Regions from separate parts of the Stenotrophomonas sp. Y-13 genome, predicted to be linked through region 2. Evidence: riboswitches for the same ligand, from Rfam matches in the RefSeq annotation. Region 2 holds a riboswitch; the other holds the start of a gene.

Region 1 (3,403 bases), 230 kb from region 2:
ACGCGCCCACGAACGGCGCCCAGGCGATCCACCAGGCCCAGTAGAAGATCGTCCAGTCCGCCACCCACGTGCTGCCCGAGAACGGCGACATGCGCAGGCTCATGGTCACCAGCTGGTTGAGGTAGGCGCCGAGGGTGGTGGTGAAGGTGTCGAAGATGAAGCCGGTCGGCCCCAGCACCAGCACCGCGGCCAGCAGCAGCGCGGCCAGCAGCAGGTTGCAGTTGGACAGCCACTTGATGCCACGGTCCACGCCGCTCAGGGTCGAGGCCATGTACAGCACGAAGGCGATGGCGATGATGCCCAGCTGCACCGACACGCTGGCGGTAAGGCCGAACACGCGCTGCAGTCCGGCGGCGATCTGGATGGTGCCGAAGCCCAGCGTGGTGGCCACGCCGATCGCGGTGGCCACCACCGCGGCGATGTTGACCGCGTGGCCGATGGCACCGCGGTGGTGGCGTCCGATCAGCGGCTGCAGCATGTCGCTGATCAGGCCGCGGCCGTTGCGGTTGTACTGGAACCATGCCATCGCCAGCCCGATCAGGGCGTAGATCGCCCACGGGTGCAGGCCCCAGTGGAAGAAGGCGTAGCGCATCGCCGCGCGCGCCGCGTCCACGCTCTGCGGCGGCAGCCCCTCGGGCGGCTTGGAGAAATGCGAGATCGGCTCGGCCGCGCCCCAGAACACCAGGCCGATGCCCATGCCGGTGGCGAACAGCATCGCCAGCCAGCTGGCGCGCGAGAAGTCCGGCTCGGCGTCCTCGCCGCCGATGCGCAGGTTGCCGAAACGGCCGAACGCCAAGTACAGCAGGAAGGTCAGCGTCAGGAACACGATCAGCAGGTACAGCCAGCCGACGCTGCGCACGACGTCGACCAGCACGGCCTGCACCACGTCGTTGAAGGGGCCGGGGGCGATGCCGGCCAGCAGCACCAGGGCGGCGACCAGCGCGATGGAAACACGAAACACCATGGAGGAGCTTCTCCGATCTGGGGATGGGGGGCGAGCCAGGGCTTGCAGCGGAACCGGTCGCCGCGGCGCCGGTCATGGCGTAACCGGTTGCCCGCGGACACGGAAGGAGGGAGGCCGGCATGGCGGCACGGGGCCGCCTGGCGGCGGCAGCGGCGCATCCTACTGAACCCGACGTCACGAATCCGTTAGTGCCCGCCGCGTCGCCGCCACGCGGCCCGCGCCGGTGGCGTGCCGGCCGCGCGTTCCACCCGGCCGGCCGCTTCGTGTTCTAATGCCGCCCGAAGCGGGGGTACCGCGGCGTTGGCGCCACGGTTGAGACAGTCCCTTGGAACCTGATCCGGTTGATACCGGCGTAGGGAAGCTTCGCAATGTTGCCGTGCGTGGACGCCTGCCCAGGCTGCGTCCATGCGCCGGTGGCGGCGCGCCTTCGCTTCGTCCGGCCCGTGCATCCGCGTGGGCCTCCAACAGGACGACGCCCGATGAATGCACCGCTTTCCGCCCTGCAGCAGCAGGCACAGCAACTCTCCGGATCGCTCACGCAGCCGATCCCCGGCTCGCGCAGGATCCACGTGCCCGGCTCGCGCCCGGACCTGCGGGTGCCGATGCGCGAGATCGCGCTGACCCGCACGCCGACCCTGTTCGGGGGCGAGCACAACCCGCCGGTCACGGTCTACGACACGTCCGGCCCCTACACCGACCCGGACGCGCGCATCGACCTGTGCGCCGGGTTGCCGGCATTGCGCCGCGCATGGATCGAGGAACGCGGCGACAGCGAATGCCTGGCCCAGCTGGGTTCGACGTTCGGCCGTGGCCGCGCGTGCGACCCGGCGCTGGAGGCGGTGCGCTTCCCCGCGCGCAGCCTGCCGCGGCGTGCGCGCGCCGGTGCCAACGTCACCCAGATGCACTACGCGCGGCGTGGCATCGTCACCCCGGAAATGGAGTTCGTCGCGATCCGCGAGAACCAGCGGCTGGACGAGGTGCGCGACGCGCAGCTGCTGAAGCAACACCCGGGCGAGCACTTCGGCGCCGCCTTGGCGCCCCGCATCACCGCCGAATTCGTACGCGACGAAATCGCCCGCGGCCGCGCGATCCTGCCGTGCAACATCAATCATCCGGAATGCGAGCCGATGATCATCGGCCGCAACTTCCTCACCAAGATCAACGCCAACATCGGCAACAGCGCGGTGTCCTCGGGCATCGCCGAGGAAGTGGAGAAGCTGGTCTGGGCGATCCGCTGGGGCGCCGACACGGTGATGGACCTGTCCACCGGCAAGCACATCCACGAAACCCGCGAATGGATCATCCGCAATTCGCCGGTGCCGATCGGCACCGTGCCGATCTACCAGGCGCTGGAGAAGGTCGATGGCCGCGCCGAGGAACTGACCTGGGAAATGTTCCGCGACACCCTGGTCGAGCAGGCGGAGCAGGGCGTGGACTACTTCACCATCCACGCCGGCGTGCTGCTGCGCTACGTACCGCTCACCGCCGCGCGCACCACCGGCATCGTGTCGCGCGGTGGCTCGATCATGGCCAAGTGGTGCCTGGCGCACCACCGGGAGAACTTCCTCTACACCCACTTCGAGGAGATCTGCGAAATCATGAAGGCCTATGACGTGGCCTTCTCGCTCGGCGACGGCCTGCGCCCGGGCTGCATCGCCGACGCCAACGACGCGGCCCAGTTCGGCGAGCTGGAGACGCTGGGCGAGCTGACGAAGATCGCGTGGAAGCACGACGTGCAGACCATGATCGAAGGCCCGGGCCACGTGCCGATGCAGTTGATCAGGGAGAACATGGACAAGCAGCTGCGCGAGTGCGGCGAGGCGCCGTTCTACACGCTCGGGCCGCTGACCACCGACATCGCGCCGGGCTACGACCACATCACCAGCGCGATCGGCGCGGCGATGATCGGCTGGTACGGCACCGCGATGCTCTGCTACGTCACGCCGAAGGAGCACCTGGGCCTGCCCAATCGCCAGGACGTGCGCGACGGCATCATGGCCTACAAGATCGCCGCGCACGCGGCCGATCTCGCCAAGGGCCATCCCGGTGCGCAGGTGCGCGACAACGCGCTGAGCAAGGCGCGCTTCGAGTTCCGCTGGGAGGACCAGTTCCACCTCGGCCTGGATCCGGACAAGGCCAGGGAGTTCCACGACGAGACGCTGCCGAAGGAGGCGCACAAGCTCGCCCACTTCTGCTCGATGTGCGGCCCGCATTTCTGCTCGATGAAGATCACCCAGGACGTGCGCGACTACGCGGCCGAACGCGGGTTGGACGCCGCCGGCGCGCTGGCGGCCGGAATGGAGGAGAAGTCCAGGGCATTCCGCGCGCAGGGTGCGCAGGTGTACCGCGCCGAGTGATGCGCCGGTGCCCGCGCGGGCACGGCGGTGATCGCCGCCGCGCCCGCCCGCACGCGGCGGACGGGCGCAGTGGCGTGAATCT
Region 2 (3,403 bases):
TCTCATTTGGTCAGGGCATGCCTCTCTGGGCTACCTACGGTTTACTTGGCGCAGGCTCGGTTGCTTTTGTGTTTGCACTTGCTAGCCTTGCCACCTAGCAATTCATTCAGGCCGACGCCGCTTCGCGGCGCGGCCTAATTCAGGCGTTAGCTGTTATGACCAACAATTCAGTGTCTTATCCAACAATCAGTACCCAATGGGCCGGGATGCATGGGGAGGGAATGCAGCTTGAGCTCTCTTGTGATATCTCCGGGGAAAAACATTACTTCGCGAGCTTTGTAGCTGATCCGGCGGATGAGTCACTGGCACTAGAGCTGACAGTATGTGGCCGTCCTGTTCGTATAGCCGTTGCGCAGCTAGAGTCCTTGATAGCCGCGGCTAAGAAAGACGTACATTCAGAAGCCTGGTATGACAAGCAGTTGCCTTCCGGCAATAGCAGCTAACAATTCACTCAGGCCGACGCCGCTTCGCGGCGCGGCTTAATTCCGGAGTTAGGCGGCGTGCAATGGATGAGCAAGAGTCCCTCGTAGCGGCGATCAACGAAGAAGTCAAACTCTGCGCGTACAACTCAGCTTGGCCGTCTCTTTACGAAGAAGAGCGCCAACGACTTCATGCACTGCTGCCCGGCACGATCATCGACATCCAGCACATCGGCAGCACGTCAGTTCCAGGGTTGATGGCCAAGCCCATCATCGACATCCTTGCTGGCGTGGCATCAATGGAAGTTGCAGAGTCGATTGGCGAAGTTCTGTGCAAATCCGGCTACACCACATCCGCTGAGTTCAACCGGTCACTCACAGATCGCAAGTGGTTCATGCGTTGGGCCAACGGCCACCGCACTCATCATCTGCATGTTGTCGTTCACGCGGGGCCTGTTTGGAGTGAGCGCCTCAAGTTCCGGAATGCGCTGCGCGCCGATCCTGACCTCGCAGCAAAGTACGAAAAGCTCAAGGTCCAAATGACTACCGAGCATTCACAAGACAGAGAGGCATATACAGATGCCAAGGCGCACTTCGTTCAAGCCGTGTCACGAGCCGCCTAACCCTTCCATCGAGAGAATGCTTTCCGGCCTACAGCCTCCAAACGCCTCTCATGTCAAACGTTGAACGTCGGCTTCTGGCCGATTTCTGCCGGTGACCAAACCCGTAGTCCGTCTGAGCGCTTCTACTGCGTCCAACTCGCTGGCGGCGGCGTCCAGTCCGATGGCAGAGCTTTCCGGCTCCTTGGCAGCACGTAAGGGGCTTCGCCGGGAAGGCTCCATGCGGGGCGAGCCCCGCATCTACGAGATGCGAGGCCCCATGCGCGCAAGCGCCCCCAAACCCACCCACGGGCCAAGCCGCGGCTTTTGTGGTCAAATACGCGCCTGAAGCGGGGGTGCCTGGGCTTGTCCAGGCTGAGAGAGTCCCTTGGAACCTGATCCGGTTTGCACCGGCGTAGGGAGCTTTGAGCAGCAGGCACACCGCCTTCGTGGCCGGTCGCGCGTGCGCGCCTTCGCTTCGTCTCCCCCCACGGCTGATGACGAAACGAATGAACCGCTGCCCCTCCCTTTCGCTGTTGACCGCCGCGCTGGCCGCGGCCCTGCCGCTGCACGCGCACGCCCTGGACACCGCCGCCGAGCGCTCGCCCACCGAGCTGGCTGCCGTGCGCGTACAGGCCAAACAACCCGGCGCAAAGGAGCCGCAGTCCAACAGCTTCGGCAGTGGCGACTGGAAGAACACCCCGGCCTCGATCAGCGTGCTGGACCGCGGGCTGCTCGACCGCCGCGTGGTGCGCACGCTGTCCGAGCTGGCCGACAACGATGCCTCGCTGGGCGACAGCTACGCGCCGGTGGGCTACTACCAGAACGTCGCCATTCGCGGCTTCGCGCTGGACACCGCCACCGGCTACCGCTTCAACGGCCTGAGCATCGCCGGCGAACAGCGGCTGGCGCTGGAGAACGTGCAGCAGGTGGAAATCCTCAAGGGCGAGGCCGGGCTGGCCGCCGGGGTGATCGCCCCGGGTGGCGTCATCAACTACGTCGGCAAGCGCCCGGCCGAGGTGCGCAACGTCACCCTGGGCACCGACGCCGAAGGCTCGCGCTACGCCGCCATCGACATGGGCCACTGGCTGACGCCACGCATCGGCGTGCGCTTCAACGCCGCCTGGGACAACAGCCACTCCTACATCGACCATGCCGACGGCCGCCGCAACTTCTACGCGCTGGCCACCGACTGGCTGATCGGCGAACGCGGCAAGCTGGAGGTGGACGCCAGCTACCAGACCAGCGCGCAGCGCTCGGCCTCGGGCTACCAGCTGCTGGGCGCCAGCGCGCTGCCGCAGCACGTGGACCGCACGCAAATGCTGGGCTACCAGCGCTGGCAGAAGCCGGTGGGCATCGACAGCACCAACCTCAGCGCACTGCACACCTACGATTTCAGCCCGGCGTGGCAGTCGCGCGTGTCGGCCAGCCACAGCCGCTCGGTGATCGACGACAACGTCGCCTTCGCCTACGGCTGCTACTACGCCGAAGCCTGCTGGGATGGCAGCGTGCCGGGCAACTACTTCGCGCCCAACGGCGACTACGACATCTACGACTACCGCAGCCCCGACGACACCCGCCGCAACCAGCAGCTGCGCGCCGAACTGCGCGGCCGCTTCGCCACCGGCGCGGTCGGGCACCAGCTGGTGCTTGGCGCCGACTACTTCCACCGCAGCGTGGACAAGCGCCGCAACGTCAACGCATACGTCGGCACCGGCAACATCCATGACCCCGCGGTGCCGCAGTTCGAGCCCTCGCCGCTGCAGCCGGGCCCCTCCGTGCGGCGCGTGGACAGCCGCCAGAAGGCGCTGTTCGTGCTGGACCGCATGCAGCTGGCCGACAACTGGCAGTGGCTCGCCGGCGGCCGCTTCGTGCGCCTGGACGAGCGCGCCTGGGACAAGCGCGGCAACCCCGAGCGCGACAGCCGGGTGTCGCACTTCCTGCCGCAGACCGCGCTGATCTGGAGTGCCAACCCGCAGCTCAACCTGTACGCCAGCTACGTGCGCGGCATCGCCCTGGGCGAGGAAGCGCCGTTCTGGACCAGCAACGAAGGCAGCTTCCTGCCGTCGGTGCTGTCACGCCAGCTGGAAGTGGGCGCCAAGTACACGCCCACCGACGCGCTGACCCTGGGCGCGGCGCTGTTCCGCATCAGCCGGCCGTTCCAGTACGCCAAACCGGACGCCAGCGACTACGGCTACACCTTCGTGCAGGAAGGCCGGCAGACCCATACCGGGCTGGAACTGAGCGCGCGCGGGCGCGTGGGCGACAACCTGCAGCTCAGTGCCAGCGCCAGCGTGCTGCGGGCGCGGGCGCGCGGCACCGGCACCCCGGCCTACGAAGGCCACCCGCTGATCAACGTGCCCACCACCCGCGCCAGCGTGCACG

Evidence for each region. Region 2 has a riboswitch for thiamine pyrophosphate ahead of ACJ7VY_RS14040 (TonB-dependent siderophore receptor). Riboswitches for the same ligand answer to the same signal wherever they lie in the genome.
Region 1: linked by a shared signal. The riboswitch ahead of thiC (phosphomethylpyrimidine synthase ThiC) and the one ahead of ACJ7VY_RS14040 (TonB-dependent siderophore receptor) in region 2 are both predicted to bind thiamine pyrophosphate.

Annotation. Positions count from the first base shown of each region.
Region 1 is NZ_CP176501.1:2,883,243-2,886,645, reverse strand. It holds gene ACJ7VY_RS13055 (BCCT family transporter) at 1-964, opposite strand, end outside; TPP riboswitch at 1,240-1,341, shown strand; gene thiC (phosphomethylpyrimidine synthase ThiC) at 1,444-3,321, shown strand.
Region 2 is NZ_CP176501.1:3,112,208-3,115,610, forward strand. It holds gene ACJ7VY_RS14030 (hypothetical protein) at 156-443, shown strand; gene ACJ7VY_RS14035 (GrpB family protein) at 506-1,042, shown strand; TPP riboswitch at 1,361-1,457, shown strand; gene ACJ7VY_RS14040 (TonB-dependent siderophore receptor) at 1,528-3,403, shown strand, end outside.